4 regions of the Azospira sp. MPR-LB4 genome follow, and region 2 is predicted to be linked to each of the others. Evidence: predicted binding sites of a transcription regulator. Region 2 holds the regulator's gene; each other region holds the start of a gene.
What was found. The regulator sigma-54, encoded in region 2, starts transcription at its own class of promoters, with help from an activator protein. The targets are predictions, from matches to a motif close to TGGCACGCTTNCTGCTNA.
Positions count from the first base shown of each region.

Region 1: the regulator sigma-54 is predicted to act here: its motif matches at 2,447-2,464, upstream of AC3QLZ_RS05175 (circularly permuted type 2 ATP-grasp protein).
Region 3: the regulator sigma-54 is predicted to act here: its motif matches at 3,225-3,242, upstream of nirB (nitrite reductase large subunit NirB).
Region 4: the regulator sigma-54 is predicted to act here: its motif matches at 3,474-3,491, upstream of glnA (glutamate--ammonia ligase).

Region 1 covers NZ_CM179521.1:1,145,066-1,150,290, reverse strand. The annotation lists gene AC3QLZ_RS05185 (methyl-accepting chemotaxis protein) at 1-536, shown strand, start outside; gene AC3QLZ_RS05180 (methyl-accepting chemotaxis protein) at 610-2,253, opposite strand; gene AC3QLZ_RS05175 (circularly permuted type 2 ATP-grasp protein) at 2,498-3,913, shown strand; gene AC3QLZ_RS05170 (alpha-E domain-containing protein) at 4,059-5,003, shown strand; gene AC3QLZ_RS05165 (proteasome-type protease) at 5,080-5,225, shown strand, end outside.
Region 2 covers NZ_CM179521.1:2,194,180-2,199,404, reverse strand. The annotation lists gene AC3QLZ_RS10420 (PAS domain S-box protein) at 1-313, opposite strand, end outside; gene recA (recombinase RecA) at 450-1,472, shown strand; gene recX (recombination regulator RecX) at 1,469-1,924, shown strand; gene lptB (LPS export ABC transporter ATP-binding protein) at 1,990-2,736, shown strand; gene AC3QLZ_RS10400 (RNA polymerase factor sigma-54) at 2,803-4,281, shown strand; gene hpf (ribosome hibernation-promoting factor, HPF/YfiA family) at 4,296-4,616, shown strand; gene ptsN (PTS IIA-like nitrogen regulatory protein PtsN) at 4,772-5,225, shown strand, end outside.
Region 3 covers NZ_CM179521.1:3,419,331-3,424,555, forward strand. The annotation lists gene AC3QLZ_RS15985 (DUF1294 domain-containing protein) at 1-10, shown strand, start outside; gene blaOXA (class D beta-lactamase) at 29-919, shown strand; gene AC3QLZ_RS15995 (sensor domain-containing diguanylate cyclase) at 1,038-2,987, opposite strand; gene nirB (nitrite reductase large subunit NirB) at 3,443-5,225, shown strand, end outside.
Region 4 covers NZ_CM179521.1:2,584,152-2,589,376, forward strand. The annotation lists gene AC3QLZ_RS12170 (CHAT domain-containing protein) at 1-1,494, shown strand, start outside; gene AC3QLZ_RS12175 (hypothetical protein) at 1,508-1,954, shown strand; gene AC3QLZ_RS12180 (hypothetical protein) at 1,959-2,777, shown strand; gene AC3QLZ_RS12185 (rhodanese-like domain-containing protein) at 2,781-3,233, opposite strand; gene glnA (glutamate--ammonia ligase) at 3,562-4,974, shown strand; gene AC3QLZ_RS12195 (DUF4124 domain-containing protein) at 5,145-5,225, shown strand, end outside.

The sequences.
Region 1 (5,225 bases), 1.0 Mb from region 2:
TCAACCGTATCGGTGTGGTGACCCAGGGTATCCAGGAGATAGCCGACCAGACCAACCTCATCGCCCTCAATGCCGCCATCGAGGCGGCCCGGGCCGGCGAGGCTGGCCGCGGTTTCGCCGTGGTGGCCGACGAGGTGCGCAAGCTGGCCGAGCGCACCCGCCTGCAGACTGCCGAAATCGCCGAAATGGTGACGGAGATCCAGAAAATCACCGAAAGCGCCGTCGGCAGCATCGAATCCGCCGGCGCCCAGGTGGGGCACAACGACGAGGCCATGGGCGAGACCGGGGTCAGCCTGGCCGAAGTGGTCCAGGACGGGCAGCACATCGACGAGATGGCGCGCCACATTGCCCAGGCCACGGTGCAGCAGTCCCAGGCCAGCCAGGACGTGGCCATGAGCGTCTCCGAGATCGCCGCCCTGATCGAGGAAAACGCCGCCGCCATCGGCGAGGCGGAGCGCAATGTGCAGCAGCTGCTGGCCACCGCCGGCGAACTGCGCAACCTCATCGCCTACTTCCAGTTCCAGCCCGGGCGCTAAGCCGGTCGACGAGGTACACAAAAAAAAGCCCGGGGCCGAAGCTCCGGGCTTTTTTCATTGGGCGTTGCCGGCCTCAGGTCTGGAAGCGGTTCACCAGGCCCTTCAGGTTGTGGGCCACCCGTTCCAGGTCCTGGGCAGAGGTCATGGTGTTGTTCATGGTGGTGCTGGTTTCTTCCACCGTCTGGGCAATGGCTTCGACGCGCTGGGCGATGGAGGTGCTGGCGGCGCTCTGTTCGCGGATGGCATTGGCCACTTCCTGGATGTGCTCCAGGGTGCGCAGGGCGCCGGCCTCGATATTGGCCAGGGATTCGGCCGCCGCCTGGGCCAGGCTGACCCCCTGTTCCACCTGGGGCAGGGCGTCGTCCATGGACTGCACCGCATTGTTGGTCTCGCTCTGGATGCTGGCGATCATCTGCTCGATTTCGATGGTGGCGGAGGAGGTCCGCTCCGCCAGCTTGCGCACCTCGTCGGCGACCACGGCGAAACCGCGGCCCGCCTCGCCGGCCCGGGCCGCCTCGATGGCGGCGTTGAGGGCCAGCAGATTGGTTTGCCCGGCGATGTCCTTGATCACGCCGGCAATGGAGGAAATCTGGTTGGCCTGCTGATCCAGGGTGCGGATGCGGGTGGAGCCTTCGGATACCGTGGCAGCGATGCGCTGCATGGCCTCGGCGGCCTGCTCTGCCCGTTCCCGGCCCTGTTTGGAGAGATCCACGGCTTTGTGGGAATCCCCCTGGGTCTCCTCGGCGCTGTCGGAAATGTGGCTGGAACTGACCGTCAGCTGTTCAATGGCGGCGGCCATGGAGGAGGTGGCATCGGCCTGGGCACCGGTGGTGTCGGCCAGCTGGCTGGAGGCGGAGCTGATCGCCTGGGAGTTGCTGGCCAGGGTTTCCGCGTCCTGGCGGATTTCGGTGAGCATCTGGCGCAGGGAGAGCACCATCTGGCTCAGGGCATGGAGCAGGCTGCCGGGCTGGGTCTGGCCGATGGCCGCATGCAGGTTGCCGCCGGCCACCTGCTGCATGATGGCCGTGGCGGCGGCAGGTTCGCCGCCGATCTGCTTGAGCACGCTGCGGGTCACCAGGTAGCAGATGCTGCCGATCAGGGCCAGCACCACCAGGGCCAGCAGGCCCTGGTAGATCAGGGTTTGCTGGAACTCCCGGTCCACTTCGTCGATATAGACGCCGGTGCCGATGATCCAGTCCCAGGCCGGGAATTTCTGGGCGTAGAGCACCTTGGGATACATGGTGGGATCGCCCGCCTTCTTGACGAACTGGGTGTCCATGTAGGTGGTGGCCTGGTTCTGCAGCAGGCTTGCCAGTTCCCGGATGATCAGCTTGCCGCTGCCGTCCTTCACCTGGTCGCCCATGGGCTTGCCTTCCCATTCCGGCTTCAGGGCATGCATGACGCTGATGCCGTCGGGGGTCCAGATGTAGAAATAGTCGCTCTTGCCGTCGGGGCCGTTGAAGCGGATCTGCCGCACGGCCGCCTTGGCGTGGGCCTGGGCCTCGTCGCGGCTGAGGTTGCCGGCGGCTTCCTGGCTTTGATAGTAGGCGACCACGTTGTAGGCGCCCTGGGTGATGGCGCGAATCTGGCCTTTTCTCTCATCCAGCATGAGGGAGCGGGTATTGAAGGCGGCGATGGCCGCCAGTGCCAGGACCCCCAGGAGCGCCACCAGCACCACCGCCAGGAGTCGGGTACGCAGGGAAAGTTGATCAAGCATGGGATTGTCCAAACTATATGAAACATGAAGTGCGCATTATATTTCCGTCACCAGCCATGCCGTGAAGGAAATCACACTTTTCTGCTTCAAATTGGTGCGCCAGCTTCTGCCCATGGTGCATGGTGGCACCGTTTTCTGGCGCCGCTTCCGCCAATTCCCCGGAAGTCCTTTAAGGATCAAGCGATTATGATCCTGGCACAACCCCTGCTATTTGATTGTCGCCCTTCCTCATGGCGCGACCATCATGAACAAGCCCAGCTTCTTCGACGAAATGAACGGTGCCGACGGCGCCGTCCGCTCCCACTACCAGACCTACCGGCGCTGGCTTTCCGAAACCCCTGACGAACGCATCGCCCGCAAGCGGGCCGAGGCCGACATCGCCTTCCGCCGCGTCGGCATCACCTTCGCCGTCTATGGCGAGGAGGCCGGCACCGAGCGGCTGATCCCCTTCGACATCATTCCCCGGGTCATCCCGGCAGATGAATGGAAGGCCCTCAAGGCCGGCCTCAAGCAGCGGGTCAAGGCTCTCAACCTGTTCCTCCACGACATCTACCACGACCAGGAAATCCTCAAGGCCGGGCGCATTCCCCGGGAGCAGGTGGAGGGCAACGCCCAGTTCCGTCCCATCATGCGCGGGGTGGACGTGCCGGCCGGCATCTATGCCCACATCGCCGGCGTGGATCTGGTGCGGGCCGGGGCCGGCGAGTTCTACGTGCTGGAAGACAACCTGCGGGTGCCCTCCGGCGTCTCCTACATGCTGGAAGACCGCAAGATGATGATGCGGCTCTTCCCCGAGCTGTTCTCCAAGCACAAGGTGGCTCCGGTGGAGCATTACCCGGACCTGCTGCTGGAGACCCTGCGGGCCTCCGCTCCCAACGGCGTCTCCGATCCCACGGTGGTGGTGCTGACTCCGGGGGCCTACAACAGCGCCTACTTCGAGCACACCTTCCTGGCCCAGCAGATGGGGGTGGAACTGGTGGAAGGGCGGGACCTTTTCGTCGATAACGACACGGTCTACATGCGCACCACCCAGGGCCCCCAGCGGGTGGATGTGATCTATCGCCGCATCGACGACGACTTCATCGACCCGCAGGTTTTCCGCGCCGACTCCATGCTCGGCGTGCCCGGCATCCTGCAGGCCTACCGGGCCGGCAAGGTGACCCTGGCCAATGCGGTGGGCACCGGGGTGGCCGACGACAAGTCCATCTACCCCTATGTGCCGGAGATGGTGCGCTTCTACCTGGGGGAGGAGCCCATCCTCAACAACGTGCCCACCTACATGTGCCGCAAGCCCGACGACCTGGCCTACACCCTGGCCCACCTGCCGGAGCTGGTGGTGAAGGAAGTCCATGGCGCCGGCGGCTACGGCATGCTGGTGGGGCCGGCCTCCACCCAGGCCGAGATCGAGGACTTCCGCCGGCGTCTTGTCGCCAACCCGGAAAAGTACATCGCCCAGCCCACCCTGGCCCTGTCCACCTGCCCCACCTTCGTCGAATCGGGCGTGGCGCCGCGCCACATCGACCTGCGCCCCTTCGTCCTCTCCGGCAAGGAAGTGACCATGGTCCCCGGCGGCCTCACCCGGGTGGCCCTGCAGGAAGGCTCCCTGGTGGTGAACTCCTCCCAGGGCGGCGGCACCAAGGACACCTGGGTGCTGGAATGAAAAGCTTTGCCACAGAGGGCACAGAGAACACAGAGAAAATGCGATTGCATGACCAAGCCAATTTTTCTAGGCAAGGCCTATCTGCTGCGAGCTTGTCCCTCTGTGATCTCTGTGTCCTCTGTGGCTAATAAATAAGGAGCCGCATATGCTCAGTCGTACCGCCGATCACCTCTACTGGATGGCCCGCTACATCGAGCGGGCCGAGAACCTGGCCCGCCTGCTGGACGTCACCTACCAGATGTCCCTGGTGCCCCAGTCGCCGGAAGCGGCGAACCAGAACTGGAACGCCATCATCGTCCTCAACAGCCTGGAAGAGCCCTTCGCCAAGGCCTACGGCGAGCCCAGCGCGGAAAATGTGCTGCGCTTCATGGTGCGGGACGAAAGCAACTTCTCCTCCATCTACAGCTGCCTGCGGGCGGCCCGGGAAAACGCCCACGCCGTGCGCGGCACCCTCACCACGGAAATGTGGGAGACCATCAACGCCGCCTGGATCGACCTGCGGGCCCAGAGCTTCGAGCAGATCATGGCTGGCGGCATCACCGAGTTCTTCGAATGGGTCAAGCTGCGTTCGGCCCTGACCCGGGGCGTCACCTTCGGCACCCTGTTGCAGGACGAGGCGGCCCACTTCATCCGCATGGGTGGCCTCCTGGAACGGGCCGACAACACGGCCCGCATCCTGGACGTGAAATACCACTTCCTGCAGCCCAACGGTGAAGGGGAGGAAGGCGGTGTCACCGACTTCTACCAGTGGGGTGCCCTGCTGCGCTCCCTTTCCGCCTTCGAGGTGTACCGCAAGGTGTACCGGGACGTCATCACCCCGGCCCGGGTGGCGGAGCTGCTGATCCTGCGCATGGACATGCCCCGTTCCCTGCACCACTGCCTGGACAAGGTGAATCACCTGCTGGGCCTGGTGGGCAACCGCCAGTCCAGCGAGACCCTGCGCCGGGCCGGCCTGCTGCATTCGCGCCTGCACTACGGCCGCATCGACGACGTGCTGGAGGATGGCCTGCACGAGTACCTGACCGAGTTCATGGACGACATCTACGACCTGGGCAACCGCATCTCCCAGGACTTCCTGGTGCCGGCCTGAGGCGCACCAGTCGGGGAGGCGCCGGCGGCAGCTGCCGCCGGCCTTTTTTCACCATCATAAAAACAGCGACGACGACATGACTTACTGCGTGGCAATGCGGCTCGATGCCGGCCTGGTCTTCCTTTCCGATTCCCGCACCAACGCCGGGGTGGACCACATCAACACCTTCCGCAAGATGACCGTGTGGGAGCGCCCGGGGGAGCGCATGCTGGTGCTGATGAC
Region 2 (5,225 bases):
AGGCGCCGAGGGCGTTGCCGGCGCCCATGAGCAGGCCGGTGAGGGGAGCAAAGCCGCTGATGAGGGCGCTGCCCAGGGTGGCCAGCAGCACTGCCGGCCACAGCCGTCCGCCGCCCAGGACGAGGGCGGCCAGGGCAATGCCGGCGGGGGGCCAGAAGGGCACGAAGAGGCCGTGGCCGGCAGTGCCGATGGCCATGGTCAGCTGGGCCACCGCCAGATAGGCGGCAAACACCAGCAGCAGCCCCGGGAGCAGGGGCAGGCGGGCAGCGGGGAGGGGAGCGGCGGCCGGGGGCGCCAATAATCGCTTTAGCATAATTTGCGCCATTTTCCCTGCTTTGCCGCGGTGTTCCAAGGCCTTTGATGCTGGGGATAACACGTAGTCCGGGTAACTTGGCGTAGGCCGGAGGGTTTGTGCCATAATCAGCCGCTTGATTTTGGGGAATTCAGTCATGGACGACAACAAGGCCAAAGCACTAACCGCCGCACTGGCGCAGATTGAAAAGCAGTTCGGCAAGGGCGCCATCATGAAGATGGGCGAGACCGAAGTGGACAAGGGCGTGGACGTGGTGTCCACCGGCTCCCTGGGCCTGGACGTGGCCCTCGGCGTGGGCGGCCTGCCCCGGGGCCGGGTGGTGGAAATCTACGGTCCGGAATCCTCCGGCAAGACCACCCTGACCCTGCAGGTCGTCGCCGAGATGCAGAAGCTGGGCGGCACCGCCGCCTTCATCGACGCGGAACACGCCCTCGATCCCCAGTACGCCCAGAAGCTGGGCGTGAACATCGGCGAGCTGCTCATCTCCCAGCCGGACAACGGCGAACAGGCCCTGGAAATCGCCGACATGCTGGTGCGTTCCGGCGGTGTGGACGTGATCGTGGTGGACTCCGTGGCCGCCCTCACCCCCAAGGCCGAAATCGAAGGCGAGATGGGCGATTCCATGATGGGCCTGCACGCCCGCCTGATGAGCCAGGCCCTGCGCAAGCTCACCGCCAACATCAAGAAGACCAATACCCTGGTCATCTTCATCAACCAGATCCGCATGAAGATCGGGGTGATGTTCGGTTCCCCGGAAACCACCACCGGCGGCAACGCGCTCAAGTTCTACGCCTCCGTGCGCCTGGATATCCGCCGTATCGGCGGCATCAAGAAGGGTGACGAGGTGATCGGCAACGAAACCCGCGTCAAGGTGGTGAAGAACAAGGTCTCCCCGCCCTTCCGCGAAGCCCTGTTCGACATCCTCTACGGCGAAGGCATCTCCCGCGAGGGCGAGATCATCGAACTGGGGGTGGCCAACAAGCTGATCGAGAAGTCCGGCGCCTGGTATTCCTACAAGGGCGAGAAAATCGGCCAGGGCAAGGACAACTCCCGGGAATTCCTCAAGGCCAACCCGGCCATTGCCCAGGAAATCGAAGGCAAGATCCGGGAAGCCCTGGGCGTGGCCAACCCCGCCCCGGCGGCCGCTGCCGGGGAATGACCCCGAGCCTGCGCCAGCGGGCCCTGGGGCTGCTGGCGCGGCGGGAGTACAGCCGGGCCGAACTGGCCCGCAAGCTGGCGCCCCACGCAGAATCCGAGGCTGAGCTGGAGGCCCTGCTGGACGACCTGGCGGCCCGCCGCCAGCTTTCCGATGCCCGCTATGCCAGTGAAAGGGTCGCCATCCGCGCCCGCCGCTACGGCGATGCCCGGCTGGCCCAGGAACTGCGGCAGAAGGGCGTGGCCGAGGAAACCGTCGCCGCGGCCCTGGCCCAGGGCGGCAGCGAGCTGGAACGGGCGCGCCAGGTGTGGCAGAAGAAATTCGCCGCCCTGCCCGCCGATCTGGCCGAGCGGGCCAAACAGACCCGCTTCCTCCTCAGCCGCGGCTTTGCCGCCGCCACCGTCCGCCAGGTGCTGCAGGGCGGCTGGGACGACGAGTCCGGCAGCGACTGGTAGAACCCCCGGGCGACACCTCTGGCACAATGCCTTTACGCCCCCGCATTCATAGAATCCGATAGCCCATGTCCGAGCAGAACCCCGACCTCATCGCCAAGCTTTCCGCCAACAACCTGAAAAAGCGCTACAAGTCCCGCACCGTGGTGCATGACGTGTCCTTCGAGGTGGGCAGCGGTGAGGTGGTGGGCCTGCTGGGCCCCAACGGTGCCGGCAAGACCACCTGTTTCTACATGATCGTCGGCCTGGTGCCCTCCGACGGCGGCTCCATCCAGCTGCAGAATCAGGAAGTGACCCACTTCCCCATCCACAAGCGGGCCCATCTGGGCATTTCCTACCTGCCCCAGGAGGCTTCCGTCTTCCGCAAGCTCAACGTGGAGGAGAACATCCGCGCCGTGCTGGAACTGCAGAAGCTGCCCAAGCACGAGATCGACCTGCGCCTGGAGGAACTGCTGGAAGAGCTGCACATCGGCCACATCCGCGCTTCCAATGCCGCCGCCCTGTCCGGTGGCGAGCGCCGCCGGGTGGAAATCGCCCGGGCCCTGGCCACCTCTCCCCGTTTCATCCTGCTGGATGAGCCCTTCGCCGGCGTGGACCCCATCGCCGTGCTGGAAATCCAGAAGATCATCCGTTTCCTCAAGGACCGCAGCATCGGCGTGCTCATCACCGACCACAACGTGCGTGAGACCCTGGGCATCTGCGACCGGGCCTACATCATCAATGAGGGCCGGGTGCTGGCGTCTGGCCGCCCGGATGAGATCGTTTATAATGAAGACGTCCGAAAAGTATATCTGGGCGAGAGCTTCCGTCTCTGACGAGCCCAGTCTCCGAGTCTTTCCCTCAACCCGCTCATTGCCGCCGGCCCCTTCGGCCCCGGGTCCATGAAACCAACCCTCCAACTCAAACTCTCGCAGCACCTGGCCCTGACGCCACAGCTGCAGCAGTCCATCCGGCTGCTGCAACTGTCGACGCTCGAGCTGGAGCAAGAGTTGGAGAAGTATCTGCTGGAAAACCCCCTGCTGGAGCGGGAGGACGAGAACTACGAGCCCTCCTACAGCGGGAGCGAAGGCGAATACGCCGGCAGTACGGCCGAGGCCGCTGCCGAAGGCCCGCGGGAAGGCGATAGCGGCGAATCCGGTGAAGGCGCCGACAGTCATGGCCCCGAAGAAGTCCGGGACGACAGCCGGGACAGCCTGGGCGAAGGCGAGGACTGGTTTGCCGAAGGCAGCTACCCTTCCGCCTCCCGCGACGAAGACGAGGATTCCGACTTCCAGGAAGTGCAGGCCGCCAACACCTCCCTGCGCGACCACCTCAACTGGCAGCTGGGCCTGATGCAGCTCTCCGAGCGGGACCGGCAGCTGGTCAGCTTCCTCATCGAGGCGCTGGACGAGGACGGCTACCTGACCCAGCCCCTGGAGGAGCTGCAGGAAGCCCTGCCGGAAGAGCTGGAAATCGACCTGGACGACCTGCAGATCGCCCTGCGCCACCTGCAGCACCTGGACCCGACCGGTGTCGGCGCCCGTACTCCGGGCGAATGCCTGGCCCTGCAGCTGGAAGCCCTGCCGGCCGACGAGGTGCGGGACCAGGCCTTGAAGCTGGTGCGCCATCATCTGGAACTGCTGGCCGGCCGGGACTTCACCAAGCTGAAGAAGCTGCTGGGCTGCGACGACGAGCGCCTGCGCGCCGTCACCAACCTGGTGAAGAGCCTCAACCCCCGGCCCGGCGCCCAGTACGCGCCCCTGGATGCCCGCTACATCACCCCGGACGTGGTGGTGAAGAAGGTGCGCAACCAGTGGACCGCCAGCATCAATCCGGACGCCTACCCGCGCCTACGCATCAACCGGCTCTACGCCGAGATCCTCTCCAAGCAGCGCGGCTCCAGCCTCTCCGGCCAGCTGCAGGAGGCCCGCTGGCTGATCAAGAACGTGCAGCAGCGTTTCGACACCATCCTGCGCGTGTCCCAGGCCATCCTGGACCGCCAGCGCCAGTTCTTCGAACACGGCGAGGTGGCCATGCGTCCCCTGGTGCTGCGGGAAATCGCCGAAACCCTGGGCCTGCACGAATCCACCGTCTCCCGGGTGACCACCCAGAAGTACATGGCCACCCCCCGGGGCATTTTCGAACTCAAGTATTTCTTCGGCAGCCATGTGGCCACGGATACGGGGGGCGCCTGTTCGGCCACCGCCATCCGGGCCCTGATCAAGCAGCTGGTGGCGGCCGAAGACCCCAGAAAACCCCTTTCGGACAGTCAAATATCCGAAATTCTTGGCCAACAAGGCATTGTTGTGGCGCGTCGAACCATTGCAAAATACAGAGAAGCGCTCAACATTTCGCCGGCCAACCTACGCAAGTCCATCTAAAAAAGGAGCGAGCCATGAACCTGCACATCACCGGACATCACCTGGAAGTCACCCCGGCGATCCGCGACTACGTCACTGCCAAGCTGGAGCGGGTTACGCGTCACTTCGACAGCGTCATCGACGTCAACGTCATCCTCACCGTGGAAAAGCTGAAGCAGAAGGCTGAAGTCACCGTGCGCGTGCCCGGCAAGGACATCCACGTGGATGCCGAGGATGCCGACCTGTATGCCGCCGTGGACACCCTGATCGACAAGCTGGACCGCCAGGTGCAGAAGTACAAGCAGAAGGCCCAGGATCACCACCGCGACACCATCAAGAATCACATCGAAGAGTGATCTGATTCCCTCTCCGGGACTGGGACGAAAGGCATAGGCGGCGGGGTCGTTTTCCGTTATGATCCCGCCACTTTTCGCCAGGTATCCTGCCTGAATCCCAGTCTCCAACCGGCCCTGCCGCCGCCATCCCGCTGTTCGGGGAAGGTTCCCGCCCCATGGATCTGATCGCCAAACTCCTCCCTCCCGCCCACATCCTGCTGGACCTCGAAGCCAGCAGCAAGAAGCGGGCATTCGAGCAGGCCGGACTGCTGTTCGAGAACAACCTGGGCATCGCCCGGGCCACGGTTTTCGACAGCCTCTTCGCCCGGGAAAAACTCGGTTCCACCGGCCTGGGCCAGGGGGTTGCCATTCCCCACGGCCGCATCAAGGGGCTCAAGGAAGCCGCCGGCGCCTTCATGCGCCTGTCCGCCCCGGTGCCTTTCGATTCCCCCGACGGCAAGCCCGTCGGCCTGATGTTCGTGCTGCTGGTGCCGGAACAGGCCACCGAGCAGCATCTGCAGATTCTTTCCGAGCTGGCCCAGCGTTTCTCCGACCGGGCCTTCCGCGAGGCCCTGGGCGCCTGCGACAACACCGACGACGCCCACCGCCTGTTCACCGACTGGGGGAACC
Region 3 (5,225 bases), 1.2 Mb from region 2:
GCCGGGCTGAGGTCGTGAGGCGCCCATGATGAAATTTTGCATGCTTCGGTCCCTGGTTTTCTGTCTGCTCCTGCTGGGGGGCGGCGTTGCCGCCCGGGCGGAAACCGCGGACGAGCGGCACGAGTGGGGCGCCTTCTTCGCCGCCGCCGAGGCCCGCGGCACCATGGTGGTGGCGGACCGGCGCGGCGGCGGCCACCGCCTGTGGCGCTACGATGCGGAGCGGGCGGCGCGGCGCTATGTGCCCGCCTCCACCTTCAAGATCGCCCATGCCCTGATGGCCCTGGAGAGCGGCGTGCTGCGGGACGAATTCCAGGTCCTGCCCTGGGACGGGGTGCAGCGCGCCATCCCGGCCTGGAACCGGGACCAGGACCTGCGTTCCTCCATGCGCGCATCCGTGGTCTGGGTGTACCAGGGCTTTGCCCGGCAGATCGGCGAGGCCCGGGCCCGGCGCCTGCTGCAGGCCATGGACTACGGCAACGCCGAGCCGTCCGGCGGCGAGGACGGCTACTGGCTGGACGGCAAGTTGCGCATTTCCGCCGAGGAGCAGGTGGCCTTTCTCGAGCGCCTCTACCGCAATCAGTTGCCGCTGGCCCTGGCCCACCAGCGGCTGGTGAAGGACGTGATGATCGTGGAGGCCGGCCGCGACTGGATCCTGCGGGCCAAGACCGGCTGGGACGGCCGCATCGGCTGGTGGGTGGGCTGGGTGGAGTGGCCCCAGGGACCGGTGTTCTTCGCCCTCAACCTGGATACGCCGGGGCGGATGGCGGATCTGCCGAAGCGGGAAGGGGTGGCCCGGGCCATCCTGGCGGCCATCGGCGCCCTGCCGGCGGCACCGGGGGCGAGCGGGGCGAATGCCTCGGGTGCGATGACCGGGGCCGTGTCTCCCGCCCCGCCCGGCACCGCCCTGCCAGGCAAATAGGGCTTGCCTAAGGGGTCTGCCATGGCGGTGAGGCCCGCGGGATAAGGCTCCCGACGATGCCATCGCCGTCAGGCCCGTCCCGCCTGGCTCCCAGCCGGGTGCTGCCCGGCCCGATGGCTTACAGCCCCAGGCCCTGGCCCAGAGTCGTTTCCCCCACCACGTGCCGGTAGCGCCGGTAGCCGTTGCGGCCGCCGGACTTGGCCTGGTACATGGCCCAGTCGGCGTGGCGCAGCAGGGTTTCTGCGTCCTTGCCGGCTTCCGGGTAGAGGGCGATGCCGATGCTGGCGGAGACGTGGCCCTCGCCGTTCGGCAGGGGGAAGGGCCGGTTCATGGCGGCGACGATCTTTTCCGCCACCTGTTCTGCATCCTCGGCCCCCGCCACCTCTGCCAGGAGCACGGCGAATTCGTCGCCCCCCAGGCGGGCCACCGTATCGGCCTTGCGCAGGCAGCCCCGCAGGCGGGCCGCCGCTTCCTGCAGCAGCCGGTCGCCGGCGGCGTGGCCCAGGGTGTCGTTCACTTCCTTGAAATGGTCCAGGTCCACGAAGAGCAGGGCGAAAGCCCGCTCCTGCCGTTCCGACTGGGCCAGCAGCTGGCCCAGGAGGTCGTTGAAGAGGACCCGGTTGGGCAGGCCGGTGAGGCCGTCGTGCAGGGCCTGCTGGCGCAGCTTCTCCTGGTAGGCCTGGCGCTCGGTGACGTCCCGGGCCAGGGTCAGGATCAGGCGGCGGCCGCCGGAGGCGAAGGCGCCGATGCGCATCTCCACCGGGAATTCGTGGCCCAGGCGGTGGCGGTGGCGGCCTTCCTGGGTCACCGGGGCGTTGGTGTCCAGGTTGTGCCACAGCTGGTGCAGTTCGGCGGCGGGAATGCCGACCTCGAAGGCGTCCATATTGCTGCCGATCAGCTCCTCCCGGGGCAGGCCCAGGCTGTCGCAGGCCTGCTGGTTCACGTCCTCGATGCGGCCGCCGGGGTCGTGCAGGAAGAGGGCGTCGCCGGCCCGTTCCACCAGGTTGCGGAAGCGCCCTTCGCTTTCCCGCAGGGCCCGGGCCTGTTCCTCCAGGCGTTGCAGCTGGCGCCAGATGAGGCCGATGAAGAGGGAGCAGAGGACGATGCTGCCCAGGCCCATGAGGATGATGTGCAGGGTGGTGGCGCGCCAGGGGCGCAGCAGTTCGCTTTCCTCCTGGGAGACGGAGACCAGGATGGGATAGCGCTTGGCCTCGCGGAAGCTTTTCAGGCGCTGGCGCCCATCCATGGAGCTGGTTTCCAGCAGGGTGCCGCTGGCGCCGCGGCCGGGAGTGCGCAGGAACAGGTCCTGTTCCGGGTAGGCATGGCCCAGGCTGTCGGGCATTTCCGGGTAGCGGGCGAGCAGGGTGGTGTTGCTGTGGTAAAGGGCCACGGCGCCGCCGGGCAGGTGCAGCACGGAGCGGTAGAAGGAGACCACATCGGCCAGGCTGACGCTGGCCAGGATGACGCCGGCGAAATGGCCCCGGGGCCCCACCAGGCGGCGGGAGAAGATGAGCCGCTGGGAGCCGTCGAGCAGGGTGCGGGTGGGGGGCGAGATGAGGGGCTCGGCCTCGGCCGTGTCGCGCAGACGGCGGAAGTATTCCCGCTCCCGCACGTTCATGGCGGGTACCGGGTGGCGGGCCGAGTGGGCCAGCACATTGCCCTGGGCGTCCACCAGCACCAGGTTGGTGACGAAGGGGGTGGCGGTGACCTGGCTGCGCAGCAGCTGGTGCAGGCGCCGGGCCTGCTCCTCGCGCCGGGCCTGCTCCTCGCGCCGGGCCGGGTTTTTCTCCGCCACCAGTGGCGGCATGGCGGCCACTTCCTGGCGGGCGTTGAGCAGGGCCTGGTCGGTGGCGGTGATGGCCCGCTCCATCTGTTCCAGCAGGGCCAGGTTGAGGGTGCTGAGGTTGTCCCAGGCGGCGTTGTAGAGGCGTTCCCGGGTTTCGCCGATTTCCCGGAAGACCAGGCCGATGATGATGGCCACCAGGAGCAGCCAGCCGACCAGCAGGCTGCGTCCGGGACGCACCAGGGGCGGGCGGTTGGGGGGGGCGGTACTGTTTTCGGGAGCCATGGCGTTCTCCATTGGGATGGGGCGCACGAAGCACTCGTCTGTCGGCCCATTCTGGCATGGGCCCGGACTTCCTCAAATAGGCCTTTGGGCCAGCAGGGGACCGGCGGCGGGCGGCAGCCGAGGGACGGTGCCGGGCGCCCGCTGGCGGGGCAGGGCGAGGCGGCGATGCACCAGTTGTGTGCGGCGGAGCGGGCGGCGGGTTTGGTGTTATCTCATTTAAATCATGTGCTTACGGAATGGCATGGCGATTGCTAAATCTCAGGCGTACTCCTGTCGCCTGGGCGGCGGGACTGCCGGTGGTGTGGCCCTCGGGGTCAACGTGAAGCACTGCCCTTCAATGTTTTCTCTCGCTGCCTGATGGCGTTGCGGGAGGGCACGACGGCGTACCGCAATGGCGCGGGCGCCGTCCGAGGCCCGTCCCGCACCCCGGAAGCCGGCGACCGAAGGAGTGCTTCATGAACAAACCCAAACTGGTGCTGGTGGGCAACGGCATGGCCGGCGTGCGCACCCTGGAAGAGCTGCTGAAGATCGCCCCGGACCACTACGACATCACCGTCTTCGGCGCCGAACCCCATCCCAACTACAACCGCATCCTGCTTTCCCCGGTCCTGGCCGGCGAGATGACGGTGCCCGAGATCGTCCTCAACGATCTGCAGTGGTACGCCGACAACGGCATCAAGCTGCACCTCAACAAGAAGGTGACCAAGGTGGACCGGGTCAGGCGCCAGGTCGTCGCCGAGGACGGCACGGTGGAGTCCTACGACCGCCTGCTGCTGGCAACCGGCTCCAACCCCTTCATGCTGCCCATCCCCGGCAACGACCTGCCGGGGGTGATCGCCTATCGGGACATCGCCGACACCGACGCCATGATCGAGGCGGCCAGGACCCATCGCCACGCGGTGGTCATCGGCGGCGGCCTCTTGGGCCTGGAAGCGGCCAACGGCCTCAAGCTGCGGGGCATGGACGTGACCGTGGTGCACGTCGGCCCCTGGCTGCTGGAGCGCCAGCTGGACGAGGTGGCCGGGCGCATGCTGCAGCAGTCCCTGGAGGAGCGGGGCCTGAAATTCCTGCTGCAGAAGAACACGGAAGCCCTCATCGCCGGCGAGAGCGGCCGGGTGGCGGCCATCCGCTTCAAGGACGGCATGCAGATTCCCGCCGACCTGGTGGTGATGGCGGTGGGCATCCGCCCCAACACGGCCCTGGCCGAGTCTTCCGGCATTCACTGCAACCGGGGCATCGTCGTCTCCGACACCCTGCAGACCTACGATCCGAAAATCTACGCCGTGGGCGAATGCGTCAGCCATCGCGGCATCGCCTACGGCCTGGTGGCGCCGCTGTTCGAGCAGGCCAAGGTCTGCGCCAACCATCTGGCCGGTTACGGCATCGGTCGCTACCAGGGCTCGGTGACTTCCACCAAGCTGAAGGTCACCGGCATCGACCTTTTCTCCGCCGGCGACTTCATGGGCGGCAGCGACACCGAGGACATCGTTCTGCACGACCCGGCCGGCGGCGTGTACAAGCGCCTGGTGCTGAAGGACAACAAGCTGGTGGGCGGCGTGCTCTACGGCGACACGGCGGACGGTTCCTGGTACTTCCAGCTGCTGCGGGAGGGCAAGGACGTCAGCCAGATTCGCGACCACCTCATGTTCGGCCAGAGCAACCTGGGGGACACGGGCCACCAGGGCCACAACAAGGCCGCCGCCATGGCCGACAGCGCCGAGGTGTGCGGCTGCAACGGCGTCACCAAGGGCGTCATCGTCAAGGCCATCAAGGAGAAGGGGCTGTTCACCCTGGACGAGGTGCGCAAGCACACCAAGGCTTCCGCCTCCTGCGGTTCCTGCACCGGCCTGGTGGAGCAGATCCTGGCTTCCACCGTGGGTGGCGCCTACCAGGCCGCCAGCAGCGCCGAGAAGCCCATGTGCGGCTGCACCGAGCACAGCCACGGGGCCGTGCGCCAGGCCATCCGGGAGCGGCACCTGACCTCCATTCCGGCGGTGATCGAAGCCCTGGCCTGGAAGAATCCCAACGGTTGCGAGAAGTGCCGCCCGGCCCTCAACTACTACCTCATCTCCACCTTCCCCCACGAGGCCATGGACGATCCGCAAAGCCGCTTCATCAACGAGCGGGCCCACGCCAACATCCAGAAGGACGGCACCTATTCGGTGGTGCCGCGCATGTGGGGCGGCGTCACCACGCCCAACGAACTGCGGGCCATCGCCGACGTGGCGGACAAGTACC
Region 4 (5,225 bases), 390 kb from region 2:
GCCGAGCTGGCGCGCAAGGAACAGGATGCCCAGCGCCGCATCAATTCCCTCAACACCCTGCTGACCCAGCTGCTGTCGGCTGCCGCGGACCAGCAGCTGCCCCAGGTGCAGCAGAAGATCCGCAGCGATGTGGATGCCCTGCGCCAGCAACGGGAAAGCTATCGTAAGGACATCGCCCGCCGTTTCCCCGATTACGCCCAGCTGGTGGATCCCCGGCCGGTGACCCTGGAGGAGGCGCGGCGTCGGCTGCACCCGGGGGAGGTGCTGGTGGCCTGGTACTTCGGTGAGGAGGGCGGCCAGGTATGGGCGGTACCGGCCCAGGGCCAGGCCCGCTCGGCGCCCGTCGCCCTGTCCCGGGCCCGGCTGGCGGCGGCCGTGGCCGGCCTGCGCCGCGCCCTGGACCCGGGGGTGACCAGCATCGAGGAAATCCCCCCCTTCGACGTGGCCGCCGCCCACGATCTCTACGTGCAACTGCTGCAGCCCGTGCTGCCGGCCTGGCAGGGCGCCCGGGTCCTGCTGGCGGTGCCCCACGCCGAGCTGGGCCAGCTGCCCCTGTCCGTCCTGGTGACGGAAGCGGTGCCGGCGCCGGGGCGCAGCCCGCTGCCTTTCGCCGCCTACAAGGAGGTGCCCTGGCTGGCCCGCAGCGTCGCCATCGCCCAGCTGCCCTCGGTGACGGCCCTGGGCAGCCTGCGGGCCCTCAAGCCGGGGGATTTCGGGCGTCGCCCCTTCATCGGTTTCGGCGATCCCCTGTTCAGCGAGGAGCAGGCCCGGCTGGCGGCGCTGCCGCCCAAGGGCATGGCCACCCGGGGGGCGCCCCTGCACCTGCGCAGCGTGCCCCGCACCGGCGGCGTCGATTCGGCCGAGCTGGCCCTGCTGCCGCGCCTGCCCGACACGGGCAGCGAAATCCGGGAAATCGCCCGGGTCCTGGGGGCCGAGCGGGATGACGACATCTACCTGCAGACCCGGGCCAGCGAACGCTCCGTCCTGGAGACGGACCTGAGCAACCGGCGGGTGGTGATGTTCGCCACCCACGGCCTGGTGCCCGGGGACCTGGACGGCCTGATCCAGCCTGCCCTGGCCCTCACGGCTCCCCAGCTCAGCGGCGGCAAGGGCGACGGCCTGCTGACCCTGGACGAGATTCTCGGCCTGAAGCTGAATGCGGATTGGGTGGTACTCTCCGCCTGCAATACGGCAGCGGGGGAGGGCAGCGGCGCCGAGGCTGTGTCAGGCCTGGGGCGGGCCTTTTTCTACGCCGGCGCCCGGGCCCTGCTGGTCTCCAACTGGCCGGTGGAAACCGTGGCGGCCCGTCTCATCATGACGGACCTGTTCCGCCGCCAGGTGCAGACGCCGGGGCTGGCCAAGGCCGAGGCCCTGCGCCAGTCCATGCTGGCCCTGCTGTCCGGGCCGGGCAGCGTGGATGTGAAAACGGGCAAGGCTGCGTTCAGCTATGCCCATCCCCTGTTTTGGGCCCCCTTCGTGGTGGTGGGCGATTGAGAGGAGAGCGACGATGCAGCGAGTGACGAGTGTTTTTGCGACGATGGCCCTGCTCGGCCTGCTCAGCGGCCCGGCCGCGGCAGTGACCCTGATCAAGGATGAGGAAGCCCGCCTGCCGGCAGCGGCGGGGGGGCTGGTCACCCGCGGCATCACCCGGGGCCCGGGGGTGAAGATGCTTTCCCCCGACCCGGCCGCTGGTGCGGTCAAATCCCCCTTCAACCTGAAGGTCAGTTTCGAACCCCGTGGTGGTGCCCGGATCGATCCGGCCAGCGTCTCCGTCACCTACCTGAAGGCGACCCCGGTGGACCTGCTGCCCCGGGTCAAGGCCGGTCTGAGTGCGGGCGGTATCGAGCTGGCGGGCGCCGAAGTGCCGCCGGGGGAGCACCAGATCCGCGTCACCGTGCAGGACAGCGAGGGGCGTCAGTCCTCCACCGTGCTGCAGCTCAATGTGGTGAAGTGATCCCATGAAGTGCCCCTACTGCACCTCCGACATTTCCCGGGAGGCCCTGGTGTGTCCCGTCTGCCGCCGCGACCTCTACCTGTTCAAGCCGCTCCTGGCCCGCATTGCGGACCTGGAGGCCCAGTTGCAGGAGAGCCGCGAGGCGGTACCGGAACTGTCGGCCCTGCAGGAGCGGATTCGCCTGCTGGAAGCCGGCAGCCCGCCCGGGACCATGCCCGGCGCGGCGACCGGCGGTTCCGGCTGCGGGCGGGGCAGCTGGCTGCTGTACTGGGGGCTGCCCCTGCTATTGTTGCTGCTGGCCCACGGCCTCATCGTGCTGGCCTTCGATCTCGACACGCTATATCTGCGCGTCGTTTCCCTGCTCATTCCCCTGCCCTTCGGTTTTCTGCTGCTGCAACGGGGGCCGCGGTCCCTCTGGCATGCCGGTGCTGCCGCCTTTGCCATGGCGGCCCTGGCGGTGCTCGGCATGAGTGGTCTGGTGGCCTACGTGGATGGGGTGCCCTGGCTGCCCCAGGGGCGGGTGGAGTGGCGTGAATTCGCCGAGTACGCCGCCAGCATCGGTTTCAGCTACCTCACCGGCATGCTGCTGGGGCGCCTGCTGGCCCGCCGTGTCTCCGCGCTGCCGGCGGACTTGGCGGCGGAGTCGGCGGCAGGGCAGGGCGGCTGGAAGATGGCCCTGGCGCGGCGCCTGGTGAGCGGCCCGCCCAGCATGGAAAAGCTGCAGAAGGCGGTGTCCCGCATCAACGAGGTTTCCAGCTCCCTGGTGGCCATCGGCACCACGGTGCTGTCCATCTACACCGGGCTGAAGGACCTGCTCGGCTGATCCTCAGCCCTGCTGCCAGGGCAGGCCGGCATGGCGCCAGCCGCCCACCTTGTTGCGCTGGCCGTTGGCATCCTTGTCGCCCTCGAAGCCTTCGAGGACGTTGTACACCTCGGTGTAACCGGCCTGCACCGCCGTTTCGGCGGCCTTGTGGGAGCGGGCGCCGCTGCGGCAGATGAACATTACCAGGGCCTCTTTATCCACCTGATGCACCAGTTGGGCGGCGAAGTGGGGATTGGGCTGGTTGCCGGGATACTGCATCCATTCGATTTCCACGGCACCGGGAATGCGGCCGACCCAGTCCCACTCGGCGTGGGTGCGCACATCCACCAGCTTGGCTCCCGGCGCGGACTGCAGCAGTTCGTAGGCCTCCCGGGGCGTCAGGGCGCCGCCATAGGGCAGGCCCAGTTGCCGGGCCCGTTCCTGGGCCAGGGTCAGAATGTCGGAAATCTTGCCCATGGCGCTTGTCCTTCTGCTGGTTGATGGGAAAAGTATAAGTCAGATGCCGCTGCCGGCGGAGCCGTCCAGGTTTCCTGGCGCCGGAGTTGTCGCGAGGGGGACGAGCAGCTTTGGGGCGCCGACATACACTAACGCACCAGAATGGTGCGTTAGCCTGTAAAATGCACCGTTTGCGTGCGTCAAAAAAGTCCCGGTCGGGAAGTTTGCTTATGGCACAATGGCCTACTCGGCGCGAAGTGCTGGCATGGAACCTGCTATGAAAGTCGCGCACCGAATTATTTGATTTTGCCGGTCCGGCCGGTACCTGTTCAGTTAGGAGACTTAGCGTATGGCTACCCCCCAAGACATCATGAAGATGGTCAAGGAAAACGACGTCAAGTTCGTCGATTTCCGTTTCACCGACACCCGCGGTAAAGAGCAACACGTGGGCGTGCCCGTCAGCGCCTTCGACGAAGACAAGTTCGAATCCGGCCACGCTTTCGACGGTTCCTCCATCGCTGGCTGGAAGGGTATCCAGGCCTCCGACATGCTGCTGATGCCGGACCCCAACACCGCCTACATCGACCCCTTCTTCGACGAAACCACCCTGATCCTGACCTGTGACGTGGTGGAACCGGCCGACGGCAAAGGCTACGACCGCGACCCCCGCTCCATTGCCAAGCGCGCTGAAGCCTACCTGAAGTCCTCCGGCATCGGCGACACCGCCTTCTTCGGTCCGGAACCCGAATTCTTCATCTTCGACTCCGTGGAGTGGAAGACCGACATGTCCGGCACCTACGTGAAGATCTTCTCCGAAGAGGCTGCCTGGTCCACCGCCGAGAAGTTCGATGGCGGCAACGCCGGCCACCGTCCCATGGTCAAGGGCGGCTACTTCCCCGTGCCCCCCGTTGATTCCTTCAACGACATGCGCGCCCAGATGTGCCTGCTGCTGGAAGCCTGCGGCGTGCCCGTCGAAGTGCACCACCACGAAGTCGCCACCGCCGGCCAGAACGAAATCGGCACCGTCTTCAACACCCTGGTGCGTCGCGCCGACCAGACCCAGATTCTGAAGTACATCGTGCACAACGTGGCTCACCAGTACGGCAAGACCGCCACCTTCATGCCCAAGCCCATCGTTGGCGACAACGGTTCCGGCATGCACGTGCACCAGTCCATCTGGAAGGATGGCCAGAACCTGTTCGCCGGCAACGGCTACGCCGGCCTGTCCGAAACCGCCCTGTACTACATCGGCGGTATCATCAAGCACGCCAAGGCCCTGAACGCCATCACCAACCCCGGTACCAATTCCTACAAGCGTCTGGTGCCCCACTACGAAGCTCCGGTGAAGCTGGCCTACTCCGCCAAGAACCGTTCCGCTTCCATCCGCGTGCCCTTCGTGCAATCCACCAAGGCCCGCCGTATCGAAACCCGCTTCCCCGATCCCATCGCCAACCCCTACCTGTGCTTCGCTGCACTGCTGATGGCTGGCCTGGACGGCATCCAGAACAAGATTCACCCCGGCGACGCTGCCGACAAGAATCTGTACGACCTGCCGCCCGAAGAAGATGCCAAGATCCCGACCGTTTGCGCCAGCCTGGACGAAGCCCTGGCCAACCTGGACAAGGACCGCGAGTTCCTGACCCGCGGCGGCGTCTTCTCCAACGACTGGATCGATTCCTTCATCGACCTGAAGATGGAAGAAGTGAACAAGCTGCGCATGACCACCCACCCGGTGGAATTCGACCTGTACTACAGCTGCTAAGCGGCTGCAGTACCGAGAAAGGGGACGGCCGCGGCCGTCCCTTTTTTTTGCTCCCGAGGCCGCCGAGCGTGGCCTCCGACGCCGTGTCCGGGCTTGCCCGGAGCAATGGCAAAGGCATTTGTAAAAGCCCTATCGATCCAATACACTTGCCCCGAACTCAAGGAGCGGCAATGAATACCAAGCTTTCCCGTGCCTCCCTGCTGGCCAGCCTGCTGGCCCTGGGGTTTGTCGGCCCGGTCCGGGCCGACATC